3 regions of the Martinezella sp. CNPSo 3732 genome follow, and region 3 is predicted to be linked to each of the others. Evidence: riboswitches for the same ligand, from Rfam matches in the RefSeq annotation. Region 3 holds a riboswitch; each other region holds the start of a gene.
What was found. A riboswitch is a leader RNA that binds a small molecule or an ion and turns the genes downstream of it on or off. The one in region 3 is predicted to bind thiamine pyrophosphate.
Positions count from the first base shown of each region.

Region 1: it holds a riboswitch for thiamine pyrophosphate, as region 3 does, so the genes downstream of both, thiC (phosphomethylpyrimidine synthase ThiC) here and thiB (thiamine ABC transporter substrate binding subunit) in region 3, are expected to answer to the same signal.
Region 2: it holds a riboswitch for thiamine pyrophosphate, as region 3 does, so the genes downstream of both, thiM (hydroxyethylthiazole kinase) here and thiB (thiamine ABC transporter substrate binding subunit) in region 3, are expected to answer to the same signal.

Region 1 covers NZ_JBXSOO010000007.1:124,856-135,144, forward strand. Annotated here, with positions in the region: gene AC13RM_RS15200 (thiamine phosphate synthase) at 1-309, opposite strand, end outside; gene AC13RM_RS15205 (thiazole synthase) at 306-1,079, opposite strand; gene thiS (sulfur carrier protein ThiS) at 1,083-1,280, opposite strand; gene thiO (glycine oxidase ThiO) at 1,271-2,248, opposite strand; gene thiC (phosphomethylpyrimidine synthase ThiC) at 2,250-4,076, opposite strand; TPP riboswitch at 4,169-4,301, opposite strand; gene AC13RM_RS15225 (hypothetical protein) at 4,432-5,175, opposite strand; partial or broken gene AC13RM_RS15230 (porin) at 5,779-6,869, shown strand; gene AC13RM_RS15235 (TetR family transcriptional regulator) at 7,105-7,746, opposite strand; gene AC13RM_RS15240 (EF-hand domain-containing protein) at 8,245-9,078, shown strand; gene AC13RM_RS15245 (RNA polymerase sigma factor) at 9,433-10,005, shown strand; gene AC13RM_RS15250 (hypothetical protein) at 9,998-10,289, shown strand, end outside.
Region 2 covers NZ_JBXSOO010000010.1:99,499-109,787, reverse strand. Annotated here, with positions in the region: gene AC13RM_RS17885 (transcriptional regulator NanR) at 1-583, shown strand, start outside; gene AC13RM_RS17880 (hypothetical protein) at 687-899, shown strand; gene AC13RM_RS17875 (undecaprenyl-diphosphate phosphatase) at 1,100-1,972, shown strand; gene AC13RM_RS17870 (3-oxoacyl-ACP reductase) at 2,049-2,813, opposite strand; gene thiD (bifunctional hydroxymethylpyrimidine kinase/phosphomethylpyrimidine kinase) at 2,818-3,630, opposite strand; gene thiE (thiamine phosphate synthase) at 3,627-4,265, opposite strand; gene thiM (hydroxyethylthiazole kinase) at 4,262-5,065, opposite strand; TPP riboswitch at 5,119-5,215, opposite strand; gene AC13RM_RS17850 (DUF1127 domain-containing protein) at 5,450-5,596, shown strand; gene yghU (glutathione-dependent disulfide-bond oxidoreductase) at 6,159-7,034, shown strand; gene AC13RM_RS17840 (hypothetical protein) at 7,247-8,857, shown strand; gene AC13RM_RS17835 (sigma-54-dependent transcriptional regulator) at 8,911-10,287, opposite strand; gene AC13RM_RS17830 (sensor histidine kinase) at 10,284-10,289, opposite strand, start outside.
Region 3 covers NZ_JBXSOO010000004.1:98,509-108,797, forward strand. Annotated here, with positions in the region: gene AC13RM_RS11205 (MDR family MFS transporter) at 1-897, shown strand, start outside; TPP riboswitch at 969-1,084, shown strand; gene thiB (thiamine ABC transporter substrate binding subunit) at 1,136-2,164, shown strand; gene thiP (thiamine/thiamine pyrophosphate ABC transporter permease ThiP) at 2,175-3,812, shown strand; gene AC13RM_RS11220 (thiamine ABC transporter ATP-binding protein) at 3,805-4,533, shown strand; gene AC13RM_RS11225 (M48 family metalloprotease) at 4,912-6,336, shown strand; gene AC13RM_RS11230 (RNA polymerase factor sigma-32) at 6,370-7,233, opposite strand; gene AC13RM_RS11235 (CarD family transcriptional regulator) at 7,642-8,214, opposite strand; gene fdxA (ferredoxin FdxA) at 8,614-8,952, opposite strand; gene AC13RM_RS11245 (RNA-binding S4 domain-containing protein) at 9,160-9,564, opposite strand; gene AC13RM_RS11250 (helicase-related protein) at 9,568-10,289, opposite strand, start outside.

The DNA of each region.
Region 1 (10,289 bases), on a different contig from region 3:
CTCGTCATGTGTCGAAAGCCCTAGTTTCAATCCGGCATTCCGTATGGCGGAAAGATCGGCGGAAGCGAGATCTTCCTGGCCGAGATGGATGAAGTCGCAGCTCTCCTCGATCGCCAGTTGCCAATGGTCGTTGACGATCAATTGGCATCCATGCACGGCACAAACTGCCTTCGCTTCGCGAATTTCCGCGCGAAGCTCTGTCTCGGTGCGATCCTTGATGCGCAACTGCACCAGTTTGACGCCGAGCGGCACCAACCGCCGAATCCAAGCCGCACTATCGACAATGAGATAGAAGGGATCGAGCGTCACGCGAACACCGCCTTTCCGATCACTGGTGTCGATGGCACGGCCATATCGCGCGGCTCCAGCATGCCGGCGCCAAATGCCTGTCTGCCGGCGTCGATCGCCTTGGCGAAGGCCTCAGCCATCACGGCCGGATCGCCAGCCCCGGCAACCGCTGTATTAAGTAGCACCGCATCGAAGCCGAGCTCCATGACGGTCGCCGCATGCGAAGGCCTGCCGATGCCGGCATCCACGATTAGCGGCACCTCGGCAAAATGCGCCCGCATCGAACGCAGAGCGGAGAGATTGAGCGGTCCCGCCGCCGTTCCGATCGGCGCGCACCAGGGCATCAGCACCTTGCATCCGGCTTCCAGCAGCCGCTCGGCGACGACGAGATCGTCCGTCGTGTAGGGAAAGACCTCAAATCCCTCGTCGGCAAGGATTTTCGCCGCTTCCACCAGCGCGAAGACGTCGGGTTGCAGTGTATCGTGGTTGCCGATTACCTCGAGCTTGATCCAATTGGTCCGAAACACTTCGCGTGCCATTTTCGCCGTCAGTACCGCCTCGGATACGCCGTGGCAGCCGGCGGTATTGGGAAGGACATGAACGCCGAGTTCGCGAATCATCTCGAAGAATGCGCCCCCGTTGCGCCCTCCCGCGGTTTCCCGGCGTAGCGATACGGTCACGATCCCGGTTTGCGAACGTTTGACGGCCTCCGCCAGCACCGCCGGGGAGGGGTAGCGTGCCGTGCCGAGAAGGAGGTGCGATGTGATTTGGGTCCCATAGAGTTCAAGCACGGGTCAACCTCCTTGCATTGGAGTGAGGATTTCGATCCTGTCGTCGTCGGTTAGGGTATGGTCATCACGCTCGTCGCTATGGATGAGCTCGCCGTTGACGGCGGTTGCCAGCCATTCGCCCTCATATTCGAGCGCGGCGAGAAGCTGCGAGAGCGTGGTTGCTTCGACAATCTGGGTCTCGCCATTGATGATCAGGCGCATTGGCGGCTCCTGTTGTTGTGTCCGGAAAAGATGAGATCGGCTGCTTCTTCGGCCATCGCCGGCGCGAGCAGAAAGCCGTGACGATAAAGACCGTTGACGAAAACGGTCCCTCCCTCGCGCGCTACGCGGGGAAGATTGTCGGGAAAGGCAGGTCGGATGCCGGCGCCGGTTTCGATCACGGCGGCTTCGGCAAAGGCCGGGTGCAGCGCATAGGCTGCGTTCAAGAGTTCCATCAGCGAACGGGCGGTGATCGGCCCTTTGAAGTCGGTCTCGATCATCGTCGCGCCGACCATGAACAGACCTCCGTCGCGCGGTACGATATAGACGGGAAAACGTGGATGCAGCAGGCGGACGGGCCGCGTAAGCGAGACCTCGTCGCTTTGCAGATAGAGCATTTCGCCCCGAACCCCACGTAAATCGTGGATGCGGCCGATGCGGGCAGCCCCCGTGCAGTCGACGATCTCAGAGAAGCTATGGTCATCCACGAGCTTGTCGATAAAGGCGACGCCTTTTGCAGATAGATCGTCCTTCAATGATTGCAGGACCTCGCGCGGATCGAGATGCGCTTCCCGTTGAAAGAGCAGGCCTTGGCGGAACCGACCGGCGAGCGAAGGCTCAAGGGAGGCGATTTCGTCGTCGTCCACCCAGCGATAGCCCGTCGTGCGGCTGGCGAATCGCTTCAGCTCGTTTTGATCACGGTTCGGCGCGACGACGAGCGTTCCATTGCGGGTGATCTTGCCCGGCAGAATCGCTTCCCATCGATCGGCTGAATTACGGCCGAGCGTCAGTACAGCCTCGTCGGCGCTTTCCCGCTCGCACCAAGGTGCCAGCATGCCGCCGGCGAGCCAGGAGGCGGCGCGCTGAAAATTCCGGCTTGGATCGGAGATCGTGACCTCCGCTCCGCGCCGGATCAGCTCGTGAGCGACCGTGAGGCCGGCAACGCCGGCCCCTTTGACAAGGATGCGCATCTCACTCGGCCGTCTGGGCAGGGGCTTCGACCGGCATATAGAGATCGCCGCCCTCCCGATATTTCGCCGCCATCGCTTCCAGCCCTTCCTTCTGTGCCTCGGCGCGGATGTCGTGCGAAATCCGCATCGAGCAGAATTTAGGCCCGCACATCGAGCAGAAATGCGCGACCTTGTGAGCTTCCTTCGGCAGGGTTTCGTCGTGGAAGCTGCGGGCAGTATCCGGATCGAGCGACAGGTTAAACTGGTCCTCCCAGCGGAACTCGAATCTTGCACGCGACAATGCGTCGTCGCGGACTTGAGCGGCCGGATGCCCCTTGGCGAGGTCGGCCGCATGAGCGGCGATCTTGTAGGTTATGACGCCGGTCTTGACGTCGTTGCGATCAGGCAGACCAAGGTGCTCCTTCGGCGTGACGTAGCAGAGCATCGCCGTGCCGAACCAGCCGATCATTGCGGCGCCGATGCCCGATGTGATGTGATCGTAGCCAGGCGCGATATCCGTCGTCAGCGGTCCGAGCGTGTAGAAGGGCGCCTCGCCGCAGACGGCCAGCTGCTTGTCCATGTTCTCCTTGATCTTGTGCATCGGCACATGGCCGGGGCCTTCGATCATCACCTGGCAGTCTTTTGCCCAGGCGATCTTCGTCAACTCGCCAAGCGTCTCGAGTTCGGCAAATTGGGCGGCGTCGTTGGCATCGGCAATCGAGCCCGGTCGCAGGCCATCTCCGAGCGAGAAGGAGACGTCATAGGCCCGGCAGATATCGCAGATTTCCTCGAAATGCTCGTAAAGGAAGCTCTCGCGATGATGATGAAGACACCATTTGGCCATGATCGACCCGCCGCGCGAAACGATGCCGGTGACGCGGTTGACGGTCAGCGGAATGTAATGCAGCCGCACGCCGGCATGGATGGTAAAATAGTCGACGCCCTGTTCGGCCTGCTCGATCAGCGTATCGCGATAGACCTCCCAGGTGAGCTCCTCGGCAATGCCGCCGACCTTTTCCAGCGCCTGGTAGAGCGGCACCGTGCCGATCGGCAGCGGCGAATTGCGGATGATCCACTCACGGATATTATGGATGTTGCGGCCGGTCGAAAGGTCCATGACGGTATCGGCGCCCCAGCGCGCGGCCCAGACCATTTTCTCGACTTCCTCCGCCATGGAAGAGGTGACGGCGGAATTGCCGATATTGGCGTTGATCTTCACCAGGAAATTCCTGCCGATGATCATCGGCTCGCTTTCCGGATGATTGATGTTGGCCGGGATGATCGCGCGGCCGGCGGCAACCTCCTGGCGGACGAATTCCGAGGTGACATGATCCGGAATATGGGCGCCGAAGCTTTCGCCATCGCGGATCAGGGCTTCTGCCTTCGCCTTGCGGCCGAGATTCTCGCGGATGGCGATGAATTCCATTTCCGGGGTGATGATGCCGGCGCGCGCATAGGCAAGTTGGGTGACCGCTTTGCCGTCTTTTGCCCGCAGGGGCTGCCGTTTGGCCGGAAACTCCGGCGTCAGCCGTTCGCCGGTGACGAAACCGTTGTCCTCAGGGCGCACATGCCGGCCTTCATAAGCCTCGACATCGCCGCGGGCGAGAACCCAGTCGCGGCGTAGCTGCAACAGACCCTGCTCGATGCGAATATCGGCGCCCTCGATCGTATAGGGGCCGGAAGAATCATAGACAACGACAGGCGGTTCGCCCGAGGTCGGATGGACGCTGATTTCGCGCATCGGCACGCGGATGTCTGTGTGGATTTCCCCGGGGATATAGATTTTCCGGGATGCCGGCAGCGGGCCGGTGGTGACGGTCGGAGTGAGATTCTTTGCGGCAATATTCATGGTGTGAGGCTCCAAGTTGCAGTTGGAGACCCAGTCAATCAGCCGGAATGATGAAAAGACGCCGGCATGGAATCCAGGCGGAAATCCGAAGCCATCGAGCGCTTGCACCGTCCCTACGCCAGTATGAACTGGATCAGGTTCAACGGGTCACTGCGCCCACAATCGGCAAAGCCGTATTGTCCAGCAGTATCTCAGCCCCTTGCCGGGACCCCCCTGGTGAATGTCAAAAGGCTATGCCTTACTCTTGTCCTCTGTCAACCCCGTAGCGATGGCCGCATTTTCGGGAGATTGACCATTGCCGCGCCCGCCGAATTACAACTTTATCGTGCCGATCATCGCACTGACTTGCCGCGCCTCAGTAACGCGGTGTGGTATTGCCGACGAAGCGATGAGGGCCGGTATGGGACAGCTTGCTCGCGGTATCAAGCCAGATCTTGCCGCCGAGGGCTCGCCAGCGGTGACAGAAGGCGAAGTCCTCGCTGAGATAGATTCCCGTTCCCTCCTCGACCATGCATTCGAACAGGGCGTATTGGGTGCCGGGCGAGCGTTTGGTGCTGGGATAGGCGTGGATTGCGTTGTAGCGCAGCTCCGGATAGGCCGCGATCATTCTTTCTATGACGCTGCGCTTGATCAAAAGCATGCCGGTGCCTGCATAGACTGCGCTGACGAAATCGCCTTCACGTTCTGCAACCTCGCCGACAAGTGGGGTCCCGACATAGTGAAGTGCGGCAGCCGCAAGTGTTTCGCCGTCGGCTGAATTGATGCGGGCCGCCGTCTCCCAGTCATAATCCTTGATCGGATACATGGCGGCGACCACATCCTTATCGGCTTCCAGCAGCCTCATGACCTGATCAGGCTCGAAGCTGATGTCGGCGTCGATGAAGAGCATATGGGTCGCCGTCGTATCGTTCAGGAAAGACGAGACAAGTGTGTTTCGGCTGCGGGTAATCAGGGCGTCATTGCCGAGCAGGGCCAGCGTCAGCTGTATGCCTGCCTGCGCGCCCGTCTGCATCAATGAGAAAATGGACTGCATATAGTCCTTCGTGACGAGGCCGCCGAAGCAGGGGGTCGCTATGAAGATCAGCCGGTTCTCATTCATTCGTGATTTTCCCTCTCCGATGGCGCGAGTCGCCGGAATCTAGGAAAATTCAACATTTCTGTGTGTAGCGAATTGTTGAAATTCATTGCTGATCTTTGCTCAAGCCGACCGGTCATTTGCCGCGGAATTCCCGATGGCCATGCCATGACCAGATTGGCCTGCCATGGCGTCATCGACCGCCGACATCGCGCTGGCTTAAATGCGATGACGACCAGACTGGCAGGCGTTCTTGTGAACAGGGACATCTTTGCCATCCTTGCCGGATGCCGCCATGGCCCGCGGTCGCGAGTTGCATTTAAGCAACAGCAGCCAAGACTAACGCCTCAGCGCCCTTCATATAATTGACAAACATACGGGCTGTTTGTAAATCCAATGTCAGGACATAAGTTGTCTTACGGTCGAGCAATCGGCCGGATCGGTAGAGGCATTTCAAAGCCTTTTACCGCGGGGGTAATCATGAAGGTTCGAGGGGACTCAAGCCAACATCAGGTGCGTATTTGCCGGGCTGCCCGGTCGTGTTTAGACCAAACCGATCTCCAGGGTGATGCTCCAGTTCTGCGCTCGCGGTAAAATAGAAATGCATAATACAACCAGGAGTTTAAAATGAACATCAAGAGCCTTCTTCTCGGCTCCGCTGCTGCGCTGGCAGCAGTATCCGGTGCCCATGCAGCAGACGCGATCGTCGCTGCTGAGCCGGAGCCGCTGGAATACGTTCGCATCTGCGACGCATACGGTGCTGGCTACTTCTTCATTCCGGGCACGGAAACCTGCCTCAAGATCGGCGGCCGCGTCCGTACCGAAGGCGAATGGTACGATGCCTACAACCCGAACAGCAAGAGAACAGCAAGAACGGCACGCTCTGGCACACCCGCGCCGAGCTGAGCGTCGACACCGCGACCGACACCGAATACGGCCCGCTGAAGACCAATACGGTCATCCGTTGGGACTGGAACGACGGCAACTCGACCTCCACCAAGCTGCTGTTCGCCAACATCAGCCTCGTCGGTAAGGCCGACTCGCAGTATAACTACTACATCGGTTATGCCGGCGACGTCATCAACGACGACGTGATCTATGACGGCCCGTACGAACTCAACCAGTTGACCTACAGCTACGATGCCGGCAACGGCTTCACGGCTGTGGTCTCGGTTGAAGACAGCAACTCCAGCGGCTCGGGCGCTTCCTATGGCTCCAGCTGGTGGTCCGACGACAAGGGCAATCACTACGCTCCTGACGTCGTTGCCGGTGCTGGCTTCAAGTCCGGCGCATGGGGCTTCAAGGTCGTCGGTGGTTACGATTCGATCGTCGAAGAAGGCGCCATCAAGGCTCGTGTCGATGCTGACTTCGGTACCTTCTCGGCCTTCTTGATGGGCGGCTGGAACACCGATGGCGACAAGCTCAACAAGTACGCAGGCACCAACCTCGATCGTTCGGCTTGCCCAGTTAACGATGCATCGAAGTGCGGCTGGGGTGACTGGGCTGTCTGGGGCGGCGTTGGCGTTCCGATCAACGAAAAGCTGAAGTGGAACCTCCAGCTCGCCTACACCGACTCGAAGATCTTTGCCGCCACGACGAACGTCAAGTGGAACCCGGTCAAGAACCTGCTCATCGAGCCGGAAGTCTCCTACACCAACTTCGATTCTGTGAACCAGGATCAGTGGGCTGGTATCCTGCGCTTCGAGCGTAGCTTCTAATATTGAATTACCCGGCCTAGCGCCGGGTATGAGAAGCCTGGCGTTCCAATCCGTCAGGCTTCTTTCATCGATCGGTTGACCTCCGATCAAAGCAAAGGATCTGGCTTTCCCTCCGGATCCTTTTTTATTTCCAGCTTCTGGCAATCGATTCGGCTCCCAGCAGAAGCTTGAAACCGCTATCGTTGGTTCTCTTCAATTCCGAAGGGGAAACCGTTGTACGCTTTTTCCGGTATCGTCAGATCGCCGTAATCGCCAGCTCCTGCGTCTGTGCCAGCGGGAACCAGGTCTTCAGCACCATCTTTATGAACATCTGTCCACACGGAACCAGTTCGAAACTGCCCCGGTCGAGCGTCCATTCGGTGATCAGGCCGCCGATGACTGCTGTCAGAGCGGAAGCGGCCGTATCCGGCGTCCAGGGAGCCGGAAGTTTCGTCTTTTCATCCATCAGGGTGAAAATGCGTTCGAAATTTTCATGCATGTCGTGCCGGAACGAGCTCGCCCGGCTTGTCGTCCCGTCGCAAAATGCCATGTCGAGATGCATCATCACCTTCAACATGCTGCGCTTGCGCGGATCGCTGTGAATGTCGTCGAATATCGCAGCTATGGTATCGGCGATGAGATCAAGCGGATTGGGCGGCAGTTCTTTCGACATCCGCTCCGCCAGATCCTTGAACGGCTGCTGGGCCTCGTCGCGAATCGCAAACATCAGACCTTGCTTGTTCTTGAAATGCCAGTGCACTGCCCCCCGTGTGACACCGGCGACTACGGCTATCTCTTCCAGGCTCACATTCTCGTAGCCCTTGTCGAGAAACAGAGCTTTTGCGGATTGCAAAATCTCGCTCCTCGTTTCCGCCGCCTCCTCCTTAGTTCGCCTCATTCACCTCTCCACAGAAACCGATGTTCAAGCTGTGCCCCTCTTCTTCGTATTCTTTTCCATCAATGCCGCTCAGTGCTGGAGCCCATATACCAGCAATGCCTCAACAGAGTGGCGGAATTTATATATTCCCTAAAAATCGAGGAAGGAAATCGCAACAGGATGTGTTCGTCAAGCGTCTATAAGCCACGCGCAAGTTTCCTTGTGCAATTTCCCCACGTTGGGAAGTGAAAATCGAAAATGTGCAGATGCCAATATAGCCATGATGGCGACATACATATTGGCGGGGTGATCCCGGGACGCCTGCTCTGGAAAAGATGCATCGGTCAAGTTGGGGCGCAAGATGCGTTTGATCGGCGGCGTTCGCAAGTCCATCCGCACATATCGATTGTCGAAACCATGCTCCCGCCTTCACGCGGTCGGGTCTGGTATCGATCGTGTTCAAGTCGCGTACGCATAAGTCATCCGAGTTCCTCTCAACGCTCGTATCTGGAGGCCCCAATGACGAGCATCTACTCGATCTCATCGAGCAATTATTATCAATACCAGACCTCGCGCTCTACAGCGTCGACGGCTGATGATTCCATCGCGTCCTTGCTGTCCGACAGCTCCTCCGGCAATTCGTCGGGCAGTTCTTCCGGCACGAGTTCCTCTTCGTCTTCAGACGATCAATCTCAGATCGCTTCGGCAGAACAGCTCGTCGCGCAGCTGATGAACATGATTCTCAACATGCAGGCCGGCATCGGCAGCGATGGCTCGACATCGGATTCCAACAGCAACTCCACCAGTTCGACGTCAAGTACGCAGCAGACTTCCGCAACCGGCAGCCAGGATGGCAGCCAAAGCGATACGATCAGCGCCATGGACACCAATGGCGACGGCAATATCAGCGAAGCGGAATTCGTGGCCGCACGCCCGTCGGACGTCAGCGAAACCCAGGCGCAGCAATTGTTCCAAAGCTTCGACACCGACAATGCCGGCTCTCTCACGGAGGCGCAGCTTGCAAAAGCCATGCAGGCAGGCCATCACGGCCGTCCCGCGCCGGGCGGCGGGCAGATGAGCGATGACGAGCTCTCCGCCGCATTTTCCTCCATGGATACGAACGGCGACGGCAACGTCAGCCAATCCGAATTCGTGGCCGCCCGTCCTTCGGATGTAAGCGAAGACCAGGCAACGTCGCTGTTCAAGAGCCTCGACACATCCGGCTCCGGATCGTTGACGCAGAGCCAGTTCGAGCAGGCCATGAAGGCGCAGCAATCGCAGATGCCGGATTTCGGAAGCTTCTACGCGAACAATGAACAGGATCTGACGACGAGCGACCTGTTGACGCTCTGATCGAGCCTGAGCTTTCGCATTCCGCCATGCGAAGTGCCGGCAAGCCCGGGTGAGGAAGGTTGAAACTCCTGTCTCCGGGTGAGCCGGCTCTTTTGTGTTTGCTTGATAGAGGGCCTTTGGGCTCGAAAGAAAATTCGAAACCCCTCGACCTGAAAGCGACGGAATTCGGCAGATGCGGCGTTCAATCCTTGTGAGCCTGTGTTTGATGTCGAAGGATGATACGCTGACCGAGATACTGCGATCTAAGTCGCGTTGCTTGCCGAAGTTGAGGGCGAGGCGGGGTTTACCGGCCGGGAGCTCAAGGCCCACGTGCCATGGGGGTATCGCAGGAAACTGGAGCGGTAGCGATTGTCGATGAAGTGGGATCGCACGCCCAAGAGTGGCGACCCGGATGAAGACCTGCTCGGTCGCATCGCTGCGGGCGACGTTCCGGCGATGCGCATGATGATAGCACGGCAGTTGCCGCGCATCGTTGCCGTTGCAACACGCATGCTTGGCGATGCGACTGAGGCCGAGGATGTGGCGCAGGAAACATTGCTGCGCGTCTGGCGCAATGCTGGCGGCTGGCGCCAGGGCAATGCCCGTTTCAGCACCTGGGTGCATCGGGTAGCGACCAACCTTTGTTATGATCGCCTACGGCGTCGCAAGGACGTTCTTGCCGAGCATCCAACCGATGTCGAGTATGAAGGTCCGGCGCCGGATGCGGGCTTGATGAGCGAGGACGATCCGTCCAGGCGCGTGGAGCGGGCCATGCAGATGATCGCGCCCAGGCAGCGCGAGGCGATCATTCTGGTTTACTATCAGGCGCTGTCGAATGCCGAGGCAGCTGAGATCATGGACGTCAGCGTCGACGCACTGGAAAGCCTGCTTGCGCGCGGAAGGCGCTCCTTGCAGGCGCTTTTGTTGAAGGATGAGGGCGATGGTTGAGAATATCGCGGGTCCGATGAATGCCGAACGGTTCGAAGCGCTGACCGCGGCCTATGGCGGCGATATCGGCCGATGGCCGCAGGCTGAGCGCGCGGCCGCACGGGATTTTGCCAAGAGCCATGCCGCCGCCGAAACGCTTGCGCGCGCGGCCGATCTGGATGCATTGCTCGACACCTACGTCGTGAAGCCTCGTCACGCCGGCCTTGAAGAGCGAATTCTCGCAAAGCTCGTTCGCCGCCTGACGATAAGAAACTGGTTTCGCTTCGGCTCGGCCGGCATCGGCC
Region 2 (10,289 bases), on a different contig from region 3:
TCTCATGGAGCGCTTCGGTGTCGGGCGTCCGGCGATCCGCGAAGCCATGCAGGCACTTGCCAATATGGGGCTGGTCAACATTTCCCACGGCGAACGCGCCAAAGTGCTTCAGTTGACGGCGAAGTCGATCTTCCGGCAGGTCGACCTCACCGCAAAGATCATGTTGTCGCAATCCTCCGACTCCCTTGAGCAGCTGAAGAGCGCGCGCATCTTCTTCGAGCGCGGCATGGCACGCGAAGCAGCCCAGCGCGCGAGCAAGAAGGATGTCGCCGACCTTAATGAGATCATCGAGCGGCAGCGCGCATCCCTCGGTCATGCCGAGGACTTCATTTCTGCCGATATGCAGTTCCACACGCGCATTGCGCAGATTTCCGGTAATCCGATCTTCGCCGCTGTCAGCGAAGCGATGCTCGCATGGCTGAAAGCCTATCACACCGACATGCTGATCTGGACGGGCAAGGAAAAGTTCACGCTGGTCGAACATGAGGAAATCCTTGCACGCCTGGCTGAAAACGATGCCGATGGCGCCGAGCAGGCAATGCTCAAGCATCTGGAAAGATCACGCGCGCTCTATACGAAGTGAACCCCTTAGTATTCGCCCTGCGACGGCACAATACCCACCGCCTTTGTCGTAATTCCTCCCCAATCCTTACGGAATCTGTTGGCACTCAAACGAGGTGTGCGTGATGATTGATTTCTTTCAGCGAAACATGGCGCTTTTCCTGGCCGCTCTCATGACGGCGGTGGCCATAACCCTCTACAATCTGAGCTGCCTTCTGCTCAGGCATCACCACACGATGCTGCACGATCTGCATCATGCGACAGGCGCCCTGGTCCTTCTCGCCGGCTTCTACACCATGATCCGCTACATGCAGGCGTTGCCCGATGACGAAGGCTAGAAATACGCCAAACTCCGAAATTCGAGCCGGCAATTTCAGATAGAGTTCAGCCTGCGCGGCTATATCCTCGCCCTGTCCCGATGCGAAATCGGTGACACCTTCACCAGGTGTTGCCGATTTCAAACTGGGAACCAGTTTCACAGCTAGTTCGTCGCACCACTCCGGTGCAAGCCCCCATGAACAACTGAGGATATCAAAACGTGGCTGATGTTTGTACGCAAGGCGTGGACACGGGCTTTGTCGCCCTGGGCTATGCCAAGATCGCAATTCTAGGCGTCGTGCAGGGATTGACGGAGCTGCTGCCGGTTTCGTCCACGGCCCATATGCGCCTGGTGCCGGCCTTGCTCGGCTGGCAGGACCCAGGTTCCGCCTTCTCGGCTACGATGCAGCTTGCCGCCCTAGCCGCGATCATTTCCTATTTCTGGAGCGACGTTCGCTACGTCACCTTCGGCTCGCTCGATGCCGTCAGGCAAAGGGACTGGAGCTCCCCTTCCATCCGCCTTGCGATCGCCATCGTGATCGCGACTGTACCGATCGTGATCGCCGGCCTGCTACTGTCGTCCTCCCTGAATGCCTGCGGCACGTCGTTGCGCAGCCTCTGGGTGATCGGCATCGCCTGCCTGGTCATGGGCTTGCTGCTGGCGATTGCGGAACTCTATAGCCGCCATCGGAAAGACATCGAGCAGATGACGCTGATTGATGCCCTTTTTGTCGGCATCACGCAGGTCGGTGCTCTTATCCCCGGTGTCTCGCGCTCGGGTTCGACGCTGACCGGCGCGCTCTTCCTCGGATTGAAGCGCGAGGAAGCCGCCCGATTCTCCTTCCTGCTCGGCTTGCCTGCCATTGCGCTCGCCGGCTTGAAGGAACTGTATGAGCTCCATAAGGCGCATATTCCGATGGAAGCCTGGTCGGTTTTGCTCGTCGGCCTGATCGTCGGCAGCATATCGTCCTTCATTACCATCTGGGGACTGATGCGCTTCCTGGAGCGTTTCTCGACCTGGCCTTTCGTCATCTATCGTATTGTGCTCGGCGCCGTCATCCTCTTTGGTGTGCTGACCATGGGCTGGGCATGAACAGACAGTCCTAATCGGCTGCGAAAGCTTAATTGGCGCTGCCTCTCCGGGCAGCGCCTTTTTTGTTCTCGAGCCGCTATCCGAAGACGAGACCGCCATCGACGATCAGGTTCTGTCCTGTAACGGCCCGTGCCCAGGGGCTTGCAAAGAAAAGAACCGCATCGGCAACCTCTTCGGGCGTGGTGACGCGGCGCAGCGGCGTATTCGCGGCAATGATGTCGAAAACGGCTTCCGGCGTGGCGCTGCTCGCATCCGTCGTGCGCAAAAGACCGCCGGAGACCATGTTGACGGTGATCCCAAGCGGACCGAGTTCGGATGCGGCCGTGCGAGTCAATGACAGCAACGCCGCCTTGGCGGCGGTATAATCGTGATAGGGCACCACCGGGTTCTGGAAGAGGTTGGTGCCAATCGTCACGATTCGCCCAAAGCCTGCCTGCGCCATCGCCGGGCGCGCCGCTTGTATCAGGTTCAAGGCGCCTTGCAGTGCGGTTTCCAGCTGTATCGCCATCTCGGCCCAGCTCAGGGTGTCCAATTTCGAGCGCGCATCGCCATTGAAACTGAAATCGGCAAGCGCGTTGTGGACGACGGTCGTGGGTGCGCCAAAATGCTCGGTCACCTCCGCGACAAGCCGCTTCGTTTCTCCGAGATCGCGGATATCGGCCTGGAAGGTTTTCGCATGACCGCCGAGGCCCGCTGAGAGCGCTTCTGCCCGCTCGCGGCTTGCGCGATAGTTGATGGCAACCTTTGCTCCCTCCCGGGCAAAGGCCGTCGCGATGGCGGCGCCGAGACCGCGCCCAGCGCCTGAAACGATCACGATCTGATCCTTGAGTAACAGGCTCATTTCTCTACTCCTTGTTTTTCTGCCAGAGCGCATGGAAATGCTGCACAGGTCCATGACCGCTTCCTACGGAAAGCTGGCCTGCGGCAGCAACCGCGGCGGCGAGATAGGCTTTGGCGGATGCAACGGCTTCGGCGAGCGACAGGCCTTTGGCGATCTCGGCGGCAATGGCGCTGGAAAGCGTGCAACCCGTTCCATGCGTATTCTTGGTCGGCAGCCGCTCGGCTTCGAACCAGGTAAGATGACCGCCGCTTGCGAGCACATCCGGGCTTTCATCCCCTTCGAGATGACCACCCTTGACGAGGACAGCCGAAGGTCCGAGCGCTGCCAACGCAAGCGCCTGGCGCGCCATGTCTTTGCGGCTTTTCGCCTCGGCGTCATGCAACAGCGCAGCCGCCTCGGGCAGGTTCGGGGTAACGACGGTCGCAAGCGGCAGCAATCGTGTGGTCAGCACGTCAATGGCATCGGCGGCGAGCAGGGCAGCGCCACCCTTGGCAATCATGACTGGGTCGAGGACGACGGGCACATCACGATGTCGCGCCAGAATGTCCGCGACGGCATCGGCGATGGCGGCATTGGCGATCATGCCGATCTTGACGGCATCCACGCGGATGTCGGCAAAGATCGCATTGATCTGGTCTGCCACAAAATGTGGAGGCACGGGATGGACGCCTGAGACGCCCTGCGTGTTCTGCGCGGTCAATGCGGTCAGAGCTGCCATTCCATAAACGCCGCGGGCGGAGAAAGCCTTTAGGTCGGCCTGAATGCCAGCGCCGCCGGAGGGATCGGAGCCAGCGATGGATAAGACATTGCGGATCATTGGCGAGCCTCCTTGATGGCTTTCGCGATGATGGTTGTCGCGGCTTGCGGGTCCGGTTGGCCGCAAATGGCCGAGACAACCGCGAGACCATCGGCTCCGGCCGAGTAAACGCTTGCGGCATGCTCTGCTTTCAGGCCGCCGATCGCGACTGATGGAACTGGGCAAAGCCTGACGATGCGGGCAAGCCCGTCGAAGCCGATCGGCCGCTTGTGGTCGGGCTTGGTGGGCGTGGCAAAGACCGGGCCGATCCCGGCATAGTCGACGATGCGGGCATCTATGGAGGAGGCAAGCGCTTCCGTTTCCACCGAGAGGCCGAGGATCATGTCCGGTCCGATCATGCGGCGGGCGTCGGCGGCATTCATATCTTCCTGGCCGATGTGAAGGCCGTCCGCGCCGATGGCGATGGCGGCCTCGACATTGTCGTTGACGATCAGCCGGACATTCGTTCCGTGCAGGATTTGCTTGAGGGCGCGGCCCGTCTCGATCATGGCAGCGGTCGAAGCCTCCTTGTCGCGAAGCTGGATGATGGTGGCGCCACCGGCCACTGCCGCCCGCGTTGTCTCCACCATGCCGAGATCACGGCATAGCAGCGGATCGAGGACGAGATAGAGCGAGAGATTGAAGTCTTTCTTCATGCTGCCGATATCCTTGCGTCGCGATCCAGCGTTTCCGGGGTGAGGGCGGCAAGGGCATCGAGGAAGCGCCAGGAGAAGGAGCCTGGGCCATCTGCAATTGCTCCCGCCTGTTCGCCGGCAACGGCAAAGACGGCAAGCGCCGCTACCGTCGCGTCGAATGGATCATCCGAAGCTGCCGCCGCAAACGCACCGACGAGGCATGTTAGCGAGCATCCAAGTGCGGTTACTTGCGGCATCAATGGCGAACCACCTGCGATGCGCTTCGCCTTCTGCCCATCCGTCACAAAATCCGTAACGCCGGTGACTGCCACCACGCAGCTGTGCTTTTCCGCAAGCTGACGGGCGGAATCTTCCGCCTGCTCGACGGCATCCCTGCTATCGACGCCCTGGCCGCGGCTCGTGCCGCCGGCAAGCGCGATGATCTCGGATGCGTTGCCGCGAATGATTGTCGGCTTTAATTCCAGCAAGCGCGCGATGGCACCGCGACGAAACGCAGTCGCATAATGGGCGACGGGATCGAGGACCCAGGGTTTGCCCACCTCGTTTGCCGACTGCGCGGCCTTCAACATGCCGGCAAGCCAGCCGGACGAGAGCGTGCCGATATTGATTGTCAGTGCGCCGGAGATAGCGGCAAACTCGCCGGCTTCCTCTTCGGCATGTACCATTGCCGGCGATGCCCCGGCGGCAAGCATCACATTGGCCGCGATATTCATGGCGACGAAATTGGTGATGCATTGCACCAGCGGAGGATTGGCCCGCATGGTGCGAAGCTGATTGCCTGCTGTGATTTGGTTCTGCATATCGCCCCTTCTTTCGGGCGGGCGAGACGCGTGGGGACGACGTGCAGTGTTTCGCGAGGTCCCGAGCGACTCCCTCCGCCAGCATGATCTGGTTCAGGTTCGAAGGGTGCTTCTCAGCCCGCCGAATGGCGGACGCCCCTGTCTCTCATCTCTCTTCTTTTCGCAGACAAAGGAGGCGCTGTCATCAGCAAATCGCAAAGGCAGGCGTGATCGACAGGATGACGACCGCCTGCTTTTCGGGCGACATATGCAGAATTTGCATAGGTGCAGTGATTCCTTAGCTCTGCAAAAAGCCGAGGGTTTCGACTATATATTTCTCATCGAAGCGACGGGAGCGCCAAGCACGGCAGCTCAGCTTCGAAAGCCCAAGGAAAGGGGATCATCATGAACGTAGCACGCTCTTTCAATAACTGGCGCAAGTATCGTCAGACGGTCGCCGAACTGGGCCGTATGTCCACGCGCGAACTGCATGATCTGGGTATCGATCGCGGCGAAATCCGCAACGTTGCCCGCGCAGCGATCGCTCGCTAACGGCCGCAACGGCTCCTTATAAAAGCTGCATTATGCCAGCGCCTGTTCCCCCGAGCAGGCGCTTTTGCTTTGTGGGCATCCCGCTCATTCTTCGCCGTGCTGGTTGAAGATTGCGTTCGATCTAGCTGCCCGGTTTTCGCATGGCGCATAACTGCCTTGCAAAGAAATGCCTATGAACTGAGCAAAAGACTGGTATGTTTGTCTTTATCGAAGCGATGCACCTCCTCCCGCATCCCTTCGCTTGGCAGACGTCCTTATCCTCCTCCCAGGGACGGCTGCAGGAATAGCGGAACTCCTCCTCCCATCCGCTGTTCGGTTCTTGTAAAAAGCCTGCCGCTCCTCCTCCCGCGGCAGGCTTTTTCGTTTCATGAACCTCCAGACATTTCCAATGGCCTAACGTGGTCGAAGAGTCCGCGCCCTAACCGGGGCGGCAAGAGCGCTTCCGAGTTAAAGAGTGCGCATTCTCCTCTCGCAAAAATGAAGAGCGGCCCCTATGTGCGACCTATGTAGCGCGCTACATCGAAGATCGCCCAAATTCGATTCCCGAAAAAGGAGGATGCCCATGACCGGTTCTGCCGAATATACGCCGCCGAAAATCTGGACCTGGAACAAGGCCAATGGCGGCCAGTTCGCCAATATCAATCGCCCGATCGCCGGCCCTACCCACGAGAAGGAACTGCCTGTGGGACGCCATCCCCTTCAGCTCTATTCGCTTGGAACGCCGAACGGCGTGAAAGTCACCATCATGCTCGAAGAGCTGCTGGCGCTTGGTCACAGCGGCGCGGAATATGATGCCTGGCTGATCAAGATCGGTGAGGGCGATCAGTTCGGCAGCGGTTTCGTCGACGTCAATCCGAACTCCAAGATTCCGGCCTTGCTCGACCGCAGCGGGCCTAAGCCGGTCCGCGTTTTCGAATCGGCCTCGATTTTGATGTACCTCGCCGAAAAGTTCGGCGCCTTCCTGCCGACCGAGCAGCCGGCTCGTGCCGAATGCATCTCCTGGCTGTTCTGGCAGATGGGCAGCGCTCCCTATCTCGGCGGCGGCTTCGGTCACTTCTACGCCTATGCGCCGACGAAGATCGAATATGCGATCGACCGTTTTGCCATGGAGGTGAAGCGTCAGCTCGATGTTCTCGATCGCCGCCTGGCCGAAAGCGAATATATAGCCGGCAGCGACTACACGATTGCCGATATCGCCATCTGGCCGTGGTACGGCGGTTTGGCCAAGGGGTGGCAGTATGGCGCGGCCGAGTTCCTGCAGGTGCAGGACTACAAGAACGTGCAGCGCTGGGCCGAGCAAATCTACTCGCGTCCTGCCGTCAAGCGCGGCCGCATGGTCAACCGCATGTCGGGCGATCCATCCGAGCAGCTGCGTGAGCGCCACGATGCCAGCGACTTCGATACGAAGACGCAGGATAAGCTGGAAGCAGCCGGCTGATATGCCAATTCGCTTTGCAGAAATGAGCTCGCGACCCTCCGGATCGCGAGCTTTTTTATTTTGCTTACTGCGGGTGCTGCCGGCCTTGGCAAGTCAGCCTCGCTCCATCTTGTGAAGCGTAATGTTCGGCTGCCGAGGCTCCCCCGCTCGGCATAGACCGCAGCGCGATTCTGCAAAGCGTGTCGACATTGGCGAAAGAGGAATGCTTCTCCATGCAGCAAATTGCTGACGATTGTGCCCTGGATGAAAACATGACCGCGGGTGCGGCGTCGCAGCAGCGAGGCGAGGCGAGGGATACGCTCCTGAAGTACCTGGTGTCGGGAGGCGATGAGCGGCTGGATTGCGATCCGGTCAGCGGGCTCAACATGTATGGCTATGGTCCGGCACCGCGGCCCGAAGATCTCGCTTTCGGCTCGTCGACGGCATCCACCATCTCCGCCGCCGCCTTCGCCGCGGTCGAATCCTATTACGCGGATCTGATGAGGGCGATGGAAGCGGGATCGTCGGCGGCTGTCTACGATCGCGAAATCAAGCACGTGCGTGACGATCTGCTGCGCTTACTTGGCTTGAGTCAAAACTCGGCCGCCCGAATCGATGCGATCCTGGCCACATCGGGCACAGACATCCACCTTTTTTCGGCCGCGCTGCTGGCGGGCGAGGATGAACGTGCCCTGATGACCATCACGCTGATGGGGAACGAAACGGGCAGCGGCGTCATGATGGCGTCGGCCGGGCGGCATTTCATGAGCCGTGTCAGTAGCGCACGGACCGTTGCCAAGGGCGAGGAATTGCGACCGGGGAATGCCACGCGCAACGCCACGATCGCCGTGCGCAACAAGGATGGTTCTCTTCGTGCCGATAGCGAGGTGGAGGAGGAGTTGCGCGGCCTTATCGAGCTTGCTCGCGCAGCCGGCCTCAGATGCCTGCTTGTGGTAACCGATGTATCGAAGACCAGCCTCCTAGCGCCAGGTCTCGAGACCGTTCTGCGTCTGAAGGAGCGCTTCGGGACGGTGCTGGATATCATGATCGACGCCTGCCAGTTTCGTCTGTCGGCGGCAACGATCCGGGCCTATCTCGCACATGGTTTCATGGTCGCGCTCACGGGTTCGAAATTCCTTGCAGGGCCGATTTTCAGCGGCGCGCTTCTGTGCCCGCCGCAAATGTCGGCGCGCTTCAAGTCGCGTATGCTGCCCGCCGCTCTGGCGGATTACTGCGGGAAAGCGGAGTGGCCAGAAGACTGGGCCGCTCGCGACCTTTTGCCGGAGCGTGCCAATCTCGGCCTGCTGCTGCGCTGGAAAGCCGCGCTGTTCGAGCTCGAACGCCTCGTCGGCGTAGCCGAAGATCGCATGATTGCCGTCTTGTCCGCTTTTGCCGACGCCGTCTCTGATCGTCTTGCGAACGATCCGGCTTTCGAGCCTTTGCAGAGCCGGCCATTGGACCGGCGTGCGCTGTGGGGCGCATCATCGGCTCTTCGCTGGGACGAGATTCCCTCCATCTTTTCGTTCTACCTGCGCAATTGCACGAATGGCGCGGTGCTGACGGCGACGGAAATGGCTGCCGTTTACAAGGATTTGGCTGCCGGCGGCAATGGAGTTGCGTTGGTGCGTCTCGGGCAGCCCGTTCGCTGCGCCGATTTTGGTGATGTGCCGGCGAGTGCCCTTAGAATTTGCCTGAGCGCGCCGCTGGTCGTGGCCGCTTCCAGAAGCGATGAAGCCTTTGGGGCGGTGGTCGCGCAAGCGATGCTGGTTCTGGATCGCACCGCCGAGACAGCAGCCCGACTAAGCGACGGTCCCAATGCCAGGGAGATGCGCCGCAGCGCCTGAAGCGCATCACGGAAACGCGCTTCAGCTGGCGTGGTGGCTCATCGGCAATGGGATCATGAGCCTCGGCGATCATCTCCGTCAAAGCCGGCAAAATCGCCTCTGACGATGCCGTGTCGCTGAAGCTTGTCATAAAAGGTCTTCCTGGGAATGCCGAGCGCTTCGATGGTGCGGCGTACGTCGCCATTGTTCTGCGACAGGGTTTCGCGGATGAGTTCGGCTTCGTAGCGCTCTACTCGAAGGGGCAAAGGCAAGCCTTCATCCGCCGCCGGCGCTTCGTCGGATTTTACCGTTGTTGCCGATTCGAGACCGAGCACGAAGCGCTCGGCAAAATGCGAGAGTTCACGAACATTGCCCGGCCAGTCATGTTCTCGCAGATGGCGGCGCACCGTTGTGGATATGGCCGGCACCTCGCGCTTGAAGCGGCCGGCGGCGCGATCGGCGAAATGGCCGAAGAGCAGGGGAATGTCGTCGCGCCGCTCACGCAATGGCGGAATGGAGAGCGTGACGACGTTGAGGCGATAGTAGAGATCTTCGCGGAAATCGCCCCGCTGGCGGGGATCGCCGAGATCGACTTTCGCTGCCGCGACGACGCGAAGATCGACGGGGCGGACCTCATTGGTGCCGAGCGGTGTCACCTCGCGCATTTCCAACACGCGCAGCATCTGCACCTGGATTGCCGGCGGCATGCTTTCGATCTCGTCGAGAAACAGGGTGCCAGCGCTTGAATGCTCGATGCGCCCGACGCGCTTCTTCTGGGCGCCCGTAAAAGCGCCCGGCTCATGGCCGAAAAGCTCACTCTCGATCACGGTTTCGGGCAGTGCACCGCAGTTCAGCGCAACGAAATTACCGTTTGCGCGACGGCTCCAGCGATGCAGCAGGCTTGCCACCACTTCCTTGCCGCTGCCGGTCTCGCCCGTGACAAGCACATCGACATCCGTATCGGCGATCTGCCGCAGCGTATGCCGCAGCCGTTCAATTGCGGGGGTCTGGCCGATTAGCGGCAGATCGCTCTGGGCCTGCTCCGCTGCCTGCCGCAGCGCCCGATTTTCGAGCACAAGGCGTCGCTTCTCGGCCGCGCGCCGCACGCTCTGCACAAGCCGATCCGTGGCGAAGGGCTTCGCGATGAAATCATAAGCGCCATCCTGGATCGCCTGCACCGCCATCGGAATATCGCCATGACCAGTCACCAGAATGACCGGCAGATCGGCGTCGAGCGCCTTGATGCGGGCAAAGAGCTGCTGCCCGTCCATTTGCGGCATGCGAATATCGGAAACGACGACACCGGCAAAATCGGCCCCGAGAGCATGGAGCGCTTCGGCAGCAGCAGAGAAGGCGGAAACGGCAAAGCCAGCCAGTTCAAGCGTCTGCTTTGTCGCCCTCAACAGATCCCTATCGTCGTCGATCAGGAAAACCGGGGAACTCTCACTCATGG
Region 3 (10,289 bases):
ACGACGACAAGCATCGTGCTTGCTGCTGACGGAAGCGAACTCTTCGGGTCGCTGCTCTCGCCGCAATGCCTCGGTATTATCGCCTTCGGGGTGATCTGCGCCATCGCCTGGGTCTTCATCGAGCGCCGCGCACCCGAGCCCATCGTGCCGATGACGCTGTTCCGCAATCCGACATTCGGCCTTCTGCTGATCCTCTCGATCACCAGCGGTGCCGTGGCCATCGGCATGGTGAATTATTTCGCGCTCTTCCTGCAGACGACGACGGGCCTTTCGCCCTCCATGGCCGGGTTGCTGTTCATTCTCCTGACCGGCGGCATCGTCTGCGGTTCGCTATCGGCCGGCCGGCTGATCGCCGCAAGGGGCCGCTACAAGCCCTTCGCCGTCGCAAGTGCTGCCTGCAGCACAATCGCATTCGCTTCACTCGCCTTCGTCCATGCCGGCACGCCCATCGCCCTCATTGGCAGCCTGATGCTGCTGCACGGCGTCGGCATCGGCCTTGCCCAGCAGGTGCCCGTCATCGGCGTACAGAATGCAGCCGCAGCGCGTGACGTCGGCGCGGCGACGGGTGCCGTCACGCTCTCGCGCATGGGCGGCGCCTCCATCGCCATTTCCGTCTATGGCGCCATCATCGCCGCCAAGCTCGGCAATGTCGGCGTCTCCATATCAGGCATATCCGACATCGAGCAGCTGACTCCGAAGATGATGGCCGCGTTGCCCGAGGCGACCCGCGAGGCCGTCGCCAATGCCTATGCGAGCGCCTTCAGCCCGCTGTTCATGACCGCCGCCGGCATCTGTCTCATCGGCCTGCTGACCGCGCTGACGCTGAAGAACGTGCAGCTTCCAAGTGCGGCTAAGAAATTCGACAGCCCGACGGCCGCCGCGCACGCCGCCGAGTAAGCTCCTTCGGCCTGCAATCGGCAAGGGAATCATTTCCCTTGTCATCCCTCCGTCACAAGGCTAAATCTGCCGACGCTCTAACGGGGTGCCTATGTCCTTCAGGACATTTGGCTGAGAGGCTTTCATCGGCCAACCCGCGGAACCTGATCCGGCTAACACCGGCGGAGGGATTAGACGCGTGACAAAAATCATAGCGCCCTTTTCCCCTTCAAGACGAAACCAAAGTGGAGGCGCTGTCGTGCAAAACCGATCGCTATTGTCATTCTTCGCCGGCTTGGCCCTTGCAGCCGGAACGACCTTTTGTGCCGCGCAGTCTGCCGCTGCAGCCGACAAGACCCTGACCATCTACACCTATGAGAGCTTTACCGCCGACTGGGGTCCGGGTGCCAAGGTCAAGGCCGCTTTCGAAAAGACCTGCGGCTGCACGGTCAATTATGTCGCTGTCACCGACGGCGTGGCACTTCTCTCCCGCCTGAAGCTGGAAGGCGCCGGCACCAAGGCCGATGTCGTTCTCGGCCTGGACACCAATCTCGTCGACGAAGCTAAGGATACTGGCCTCTTCGATGCAAGCGGCGTCGACACCTCGGCACTCAAGGTTCCCGGCGGCTTCAAGGACGACGTTTTCGTGCCCTACGACTACGGCCATTTCGCCGTGATCTATGACAGCCAGACGGTTAAGAACCCACCGAAGAGCATGAAGGATCTCGTCGAGGGCGATCCCTCGCAGAAGATCGTCATCGAGGACCCGCGCACCTCGACGCCGGGCCTCGGCCTGCTGCTCTGGGTCAAGTCGATCTATGGCGACAAATCCGCCGATGCCTGGGCGAAGCTCAAAGGCCGCATCCTGACCGTCACCCCCGGCTGGTCGGAAGCCTATGACCTCTTCACCAAGGGCGAAGCGCCGATGGTGCTCTCCTACACGACGTCGCCGGCCTATCACATGATCGAGGATAAGACCGATCGCTATCAGGCCGCCGCCTTCTCGGAAGGACATTACATCCAGATCGAGGTTGCCGGCCTCATCAAGTCCTCGCCGAACAAGGAACTTGCGCGCGACTTCCTCAAATTCATGATCTCACCGGGCTTCCAGGATATCATACCGACAAGCAACTGGATGATGCCGGCCTCGGCCACTTCGGAACCGCTGCCGGAAGCCTTCAGCAAGCTCGTGGTGCCCTCGAAGACCTTCCTGATGAGCCCCGCCGACGTCGACAAGAACCGCAAAGCCTGGATCGACGAATGGCTGACCGCCACCAGCGGCAACTGATGCTTTGACGATACTCACGGCACCAGAGCGAAGACGCGCCATTTCCGGCGGGACATTCAGTCTCGCCGGCATCGTGGTCTTCGTCGGGATCGCCGTACTCGCCCTGCTCGCCGCCGGCATCGAATCTGGCGGCACCAATCCCCTGGCAGACCCCTACCTGCTGCGCGTCCTGCGCTTCACGCTGCTACAGGCGGTGTTCTCGACGCTGCTTTCCGTTATGCTCGCCATCCCGGTGGCCCGGGCATTGGCGCGCCAGCCGCGCTTTCCCGGCCGATTGTGGCTGATCCGGCTGATGGCCGTGCCTATGGGCCTGCCGGTGCTGATCGGCGCGCTCGGCCTGCTCGGCATATGGGGCCGACAGGGGCTTATCAATCAGGCGCTATCAGCACTCGGCCTGTCGCAGCCCGTCAGCATCTATGGCCTTGCCGGTATCCTGCTTGCGCATGTCTTCTTCAACATGCCCCTCGCCTGCCGGCTGATGCTGGCCGGGTTGGAGCGTGTCCCGGCTGAATATTGGCTGGTGGCCGGCGGACTCGGCATGAGGCCTGCCTCGGTCTTCCGCTTCATCGAATGGCCTGTCCTGCGCGGCCTCATTCCCGGCATTGCCGGCCTTATCTTCATGCTCTGCGCCACCAGTTTCACGCTGGTCCTAATCCTCGGCGGCGGTCCGGCTGCGACAACACTGGAAGTGGCGATTTATCAAGCGCTCCGCTTCGATTTCGATCCCGGCCGCGCCGTCCTGCTATCGCTGCTGCAAATCGTCGTCACTCTCGTCATACTCGGCGCCATGACGCTGTTTCGCGCACCGGACGATCATGGGCTAATCAGCGGCCGCGCCCTGCGGCGCATCGATGGGCAGGCGCCCGCCGCCCGATGGATCGATGCCATCATGCTGTCGACCGCCACGCTCTTTCTCGGCCTGCCGCTTGCTTCGGTCGTCGTCACCGGCCTTGAGGCGAACCTCTTTAAGCTCGCCAGCCAGCCTATCTTTCTGCAGGCGGCAGTCACAAGTCTTGCAATCGCGCTTGCTGCGGGCCTTCTGGCCGTACTGATATCCTTCGCGATCATTCGCGCCCGCTCGGTGATATCTGCGGATCGCCGAAAGTCCCTCGGTCTGCGCGGTCTGGCGATCGCATTAGGCGCAAGCTCCTCCCTCATCCTGCTGGTGCCACCGATTGTGCTGGCAACCGGCTGGTTCCTGGCACTCCGGCCGTTGGGAGATCCGAGCCGCTTTGCGGCCACCCTGATCGTCGTCATCAACGCGCTGATGGCGCTGCCTTTCGTCATCCGCGTCATCGAGCCGGCCTATGCGGTCCATGTCAGTCGCACCGAACGGCTGGCGGCGAGCCTTGGCGTTCACGGCATTTCCCGCCTTCGCCTCATCGATTGGCCCGGTCTGCGCAAACCGCTCTTTACGGCACTGTCTTTCGCAATGGCCCTGTCGCTAGGCGATCTCGGCGCCGTGGCCCTCTTCGGCTCGGACAGCCTGATGACCCTGCCCTGGCTGGTCTATAGCAAGCTCGGCAGCTACCGCACCAATGATGCTGATGGATATGCCTTGATCCTTGGCCTTGTATGTCTTCTCCTGACCATTGCCGGCACGGCCGGCCAAGGCGCACGCGATGACGAAAGCAGGCGGCATGACTGACGGCCACGACAGGAACGAACGGGGCGTTGCCATGGCCGGCGTCGAGCTGCGCCTCGGCACCCATGATTTCCGTTTCGACTGTGATTTGCCACAAGGCAAGATCATCGCTGTCGCCGGCCCGTCGGGATCAGGAAAATCGACCTTCCTCAATTTGCTAGCCGGCTTCGAACCGCCGGATCGGGGCCGCATTATGCTTGCCGGACAGGATGTAACCGGCCTGCATCCCGCCGAGCGGCCCGTGTCGCTCGTCTTCCAGGATAACAACCTCTTTGCCCATCTCGACCTCTTCACCAATATCGGTCTCGGCATCAACCCCTCGCTGAGGCTCTCGGCGCAGGACCGGCAAAGGGTCTCGAAAGCCCTGGCGCGCGTCGGACTGCCCGGTTTCGAGACGCGCAAACCGGGGACGCTCTCCGGTGGCGAACGGCAGCGCGCCGCTTTCGCTCGGGCTCTGGTGCGCGACAAGCCGATCCTTTTGCTCGACGAACCCTTCGCGGCCCTCGATCCCGGCCTGCGCTCCGGCATGGTCGAACTTCTGAAAACCCTGCATCGCGAAACCGGCAATACCGTGCTGATCGTCTCGCATGATCCCGCCGAAGTGCGGCGCCTTGCCGACCACGCCGTCTTCATCGATGGCGGCACGATCAGGCTCGCCGCTCCCATAGGAACCTTCCTAGAGACGGACAGCATTCCGGCATTGACCACATTTCTGCAACATTGATTGTGTCATGGCATCTTGTCGCTGGTTTTGCCTTAATTTCGTCGCGGCAAGCGGCTGAAAGTCCTGGGGAATGCTTGCTAAAATACAACGCCGCCACATTTAAACGGAGTCTCGCTATGCAACCGGTGCCAAAATCGGCTACAGCAAGGGGTGGAGACCGTCCGGGTAAACGCGGATAGATGGGGGCGAAAACAACCTTTATCGGCGCACGACGATGATCGGCCCGGTAACGATCAACCGGATTTGGCGCCGAGCCGGCATGACAGCGAAATGAGTAGGATACAGGTCCTGAAGCAGAGCAAGCGAGCAGAACGAAGGATCGATGTGACCGTCGCAGCCCGTTTGCGCCGCTTTGTGCCCTTCCTTACGGCCGCGGCAATGTTGAACAGCTGCCAGACGGTGATGGATCAATCCTATCAGCCGAGCGTTTCGCCCTCCGCCAATCCGCAGATCGTTTCCGAAGTGCAGAAGAACGATCCGCGCGCACAGATGGGCGCTCGCGAGCATCCACGTATCCTCGCAAGCTATGGCGGCGAATACAAGGATGCCAAAACCGAGCGCCTCGTTGCCCGCATCGCCGGCGCGCTGACCAGCGTGTCGGAGAATCCGCAGCAGTCCTACCGCATCACCATCCTCAATTCGCCCTCGATCAACGCCTTTGCGCTGCCAGGCGGCTATCTCTACGTGACACGCGGCCTTCTGGCGCTTGCCAATGATGCATCCGAAGTCGCCGCGGTGCTATCGCACGAGATGGCTCACGTAACAGCCAATCACGGCATCGAGCGGCAGAAACGCGAGGAAGCCGAAGTCATCGCCAGCCGTGTCGTTTCGGAAGTTCTGTCGAGCGATCTGGCCGGCAAGCAGGCGCTCGCCCGCGGCAAGCTGCGTCTTGCCGCCTTCTCGCGCCAGCAGGAACTCCAGGCCGACGAGATCGGTATTCGCACACTCGGTCAGGCCGGCTACGATCCTTACGCCGCGGCGCGCTTCCTGAACGCGATGGAGGATTATAGCCGCTTCATGTCGGCCAATTCCGACGTGGACCAGAGCCTGGACTTCCTTTCGAGCCATCCAAGCACGCCGCAGCGTATCGACCTTGCCAAGGCCCATGCGCGCGAATTCGGCGAAGAAGGCAAGGTCGGCGACATCGGCCGCGACTATTATCTCAACGGCATCGACGGCCTCCTCTATGGCGACAGCCCGGAGGAGGGCTATGTGCGTGGCCAGACCTTCCTGCATGGCGGCCTCGGCATCCGCTTCGACGTGCCGCCCGATTTCCGTATCGACAACAAGGTCGAAGCCGTCATGGCGACTGGCCCCGGCGACATCGCCATCCGCTTTGACGGCGTTGCCGATACCCAGAACCAGAATCTGACCAACTATATTTCCAGCGGCTGGGTCACGGGCCTCGATCCGAACTCGATTCAGTCGATCACCGTCAATGGCATGCCGGCGGCGACAGCGCGCGCTTCGGCCGATCGCTGGGATTTCGATGTCACGGTGATCCGCGATCGCACGCAAATCTTCCGTTTCCTGACGGCAGTGCCGAAAGGAAATATCGCCCAGCTCGATCAGACCGCCAATGTCCTGCGCGCAAGCTTCCGGCATATGACACCGGACGAGGCGGCCTCGCTGAAGCCGCTGCGCGTACGTGTCGTCACCGTCAAGCCTGGCGACACCATTACCACGCTTGCTGCCCGCATGATGGGCACCGATCGCAAGCTCGACCTGTTCAAACTGATCAACGCCCTGCCAACCGGGGCGACGATTGCGCCGGGCGACAGGGTCAAAATTATCTCGGAATAGATCGATCTTCTCCCGGCGGGGAGAAGATCTGCCTCAGGCGTAGCTTGCCATGCGCGGGTCTGCGTCGACAAGCGCGTTGCGGAGCTTGTCCATGGCGCGGCTTTCGATCTGCCGCACGCGCTCCTTGGAAATGCCGAGATCGGCGCCGAGCTCTTCCAGCGTTGCGCCATCTTCGACTAGGCGGCGCGCCCGGATGATCTTCATTTCCCGCTCGTTGAGATGCTTCAGAGCCGATGCTAGCCAGATGCGACGGCGTTCGCCATCGATCATGTCGGAGACCTGCTCGTCGGGAAGCGGTTCGTCGCTGATGAGAAAATCGATGCGTTCGGCGCTTTCGGAATCACCGGCTATTGAAGGCGCCTGCAGCGAGGTGTCGCTACTGGAAAGGCGCGCATCCATCGTCTGCACGTCGGCGAGGCTGACGCCAAGCGTGACGGCGATTTCCTCATGGATGGACTGGACAGTGACGCTGGAATTGCTGCGGGCAAGCTTGGCGCGCAAACGGCGCAGATTGAAGAACAGCGCCTTCTGCGCGGAACTCGTGCCACCGCGTACGATCGACCAATTGCGCAGGATATAGTCCTGGATAGAAGCGCGTATCCACCAGCTTGCATAGGTGGAGAAGCGAACCTCCCGTTCCGGTTCGAAGCGGGCGGCCGCTTCCAGCAGGCCGACATAACCCTCCTGCACCAGATCGCTCATCGGCAATCCGAAATTACGAAATTTCCCCGCCATGGAAATGACGAGGCGCATATGGGCGGTTGCGATCTGATTGCGGGCACCACGATCCTCGTGGTCCTTCCAGCGAATGGCGAGATCGTGTTCCTCGTCGCGATCGAGATAGGGAGCAGCCATCGCAACTTTGATCATGCGCCGATCTGCAGACATATTCGTCATATGCATCTCCTAGGTTCGGCCTCAAATCGTCTCTATGCCGCGGTCGACGAAAAGGGCAGCAAGCATCGTTTCCGGACATCGCTGTTCGGATGGAAATCAATGAATGAAATTGCGAATTGGAAATCGATATCCGGCTGGCCGGATGATCGATGACTAGTCTAGTTCGATCTCATCGAACGGGTCTGACGATTGAAGCATCTTCAGATCGCCGGGGAGCTTCGAGTGAAAACGCATAGGCCGGTCCTCGTGAATGTCTATAATACGGCCTGTATGGAACCCCTCTCCACAGGAGCGCACCCACACCGACCGCCAACACGAGGCTTAAACGCGGCAGAACGGAAAAGGTTCCAAAGAAAAAAACCCGGCACGAAGGCCGGGTTTTTTGAAGCAATGTTGGTGTCTTGGCCTTTATGCGGCTTCGTCTTGCGAGTCGTCGTCGTCGACGACCTTGCCGCGCTTCGGGCCCTTGTTCAAATTGGTCTCGACAAGGCGAACGGCTTCGGTTTCCGACATCTTGTTGACGGCGGCGATTTCGCGCGCCATGCGATCAAGAGCAGCTTCGTAAAGCTGGCGTTCGGAATAGGACTGTTCCGGCTGGTTCTCGGCGCGATAGAGATCGCGAACGACCTCTGCGATCGAGATCAGATCGCCGGAATTGATCTTGGCATCATATTCCTGCGCGCGGCGCGACCACATGGTGCGCTTTACGCGGGCCTTGCCCTGCACGACCTTCAATGCACGCTCGACGAAATCCGTCTCGGAAAGCTTGCGCATGCCGATGCTCATGGCCTTGGCCACCGGCACCTTCAGGCGCATCTTGTCTTTCTCGAAGTCGATTACGAACAGCTCAAGCTTCATGCCTGCGACTTCTTGCTCTTCGATCGCAGTGATCGTGCCGACACCATGGGCCGGATAAACGATCGCTTCACCAGTCTTGAAGCCGTGGCGTGCTGCTGAAGGTTTTTTCTGCTGGGTCGTCATTCTTTTCAAAAACTCCCTGTTACGCGCCCCGTTAGGGCCGGGGTGCCGGGTCAGTCAGGCCCGGATGAGACGGGCGTACCGTCGGGTCACTTCATCCTGGTCCAGCCAGACTTATGCAAACAGAAACCCACCCATCGCGATCTAAGACCCGACAACACAAACGGTTGATATGTCAAGGAAACCGCGTACGGATTGGTGATTTGCTTTCGTGATGGTTTTGGGCATGCGAAATGCCACAGTGGATCAGTATAAGAAACCTATCACAAAAATCTGAGGAAATCAATAATTTGCTGCGCGCGCGCCAAAATGGCCACGTTGACCGACCAGCGGCCCAACGGCAATGATTCGTTTTCTGCGATATCGACTACACCTTTATCGACGGCCTGTCACGACCTTCGATCAGTCGCCCGAACCGGGGTTGGTCGAGAAATATTTCTCGAATTTACCCTGCTCGCCGTCCATTTCCTTGGCTTCCGGCATCGGGTCGCGCTTAACCGTGATGTTCGGCCAGATGGCGGCATATTCCGCATTGACCTTCAGCCACTTGTCGAGACCCGGCTCCGTATCGGGCTTGATCGCCTCGGCAGGACATTCCGGTTCGCAGACACCGCAATCGATGCATTCGTCGGGATGGATGACAAGGAAGTTCTCGCCTTCGTAGAAGCAGTCGACGGGGCAGACTTCCACGCAGTCGGTATATTTGCAGCGGATGCAATTGTCGGTCACGACATATGTCATGAAGCACTCCAGGAATGTCTCTAGTTCCCGCGGATGCGCAACCTGGAACGTCGCACTTTGTCCACGGAGCCGAACGAGCTAACGAATGCGTCACGCACAAACGCGCCGTCCGGCGGGTTACCGGCAGGTTGATCGTGAGGTATCCACTTTGTCAGCCAATTTCAAGGACAAACAATCTTGAAAACCGCCTGCGACAGACAGAGTTTTCTAATCGTCGTCGGAGGTGAGGCGGTCGATTGCACGCCGCTCCCGTTTCGTGGGTCTGCCGCTGCCCGGCGCTCGCGACGCCTGCTCAAACGGGGTGAGACGTTTTGTCTCATCCGGCGGCGGCGTCAGATCTTCGTAAAGCAGCCTGGCTTCCTCGAATGGCCCTCTGCGATCGCCGGGTGCGCGCACGATCAGGATGACATCGCGCCGCTCCAGCGACAGCTCGACGCGGTCGCCGGCCTTGACACCATGGCTCGGCTGTACGACCCGCTGGCCATTCACCCTGACACTGCCGTTTTGCACATAGAGCTGCGCCAGCGATCGGGATTTCACCATGCGGGCAAAGAACAGCCATTTGTCGATGCGCTGGCGCGAACCGGAAAATGGCTGTTTCTCGTCCGTCATGGCCTATTTCTTCATCTGCTCCTTCAGGGCAGCGAGCTTGGCGAAAGGAGAATCGGGATCGATCGGCTTTTCCTTGCGCGGCGGCTTGGCCTCGAAACGAAGCGGCTGCGATGCGCCGCGGTTGTTGCGATCATTCCGATCGCCACGATCCTGACGATCACCCCGTTCGCCACGGTTGCCCTGATGCTGCGGACGGCCGCCCTCGCGATTGCCGCGCGGACCCTTGTTGTCGCCGCCCCGATTGTCTCGGCCATCACGACGATCGCGTCCCTCACGATTGCTCTCGCCACCGCTGGCCTGCTGTTCGCCGCCGCCACGGCGATTGCCGTGCTGACCGCGACCCTCGCCCTGCTGGCCACGACGGTCACCATGACCGCGGCCACCCTGGCGCTGCTGGTTGTCGTTTCGGCCGCCCAGGCGCCATAGCAGAACCGGCTTCGGCTCCGCAGGTTCGGCGGCGACTTCCGCAACGGCAACGGCTTCGACAGCCACCGCCACTTCGGTCTCAGCCGGCGCCTCGGCGGGAGCGGCTGTTTCCTGCGAAACGGCTTCTGCTTCCTTAGCCGCCTCGTCAGTTGCAGCATCGCCATCGTCATGATCAGCCTTTTCGGCCGCGGCTTCCCCAGCGGCCGTGGCCGGTGCTGCAGCCGCGTCCTGCTGGGCGAGGAAGGCCGTGGCCTCCTCCGCCTTTACCGAATCGGCGCGGTAGCCGAGGCCCTTGAGGA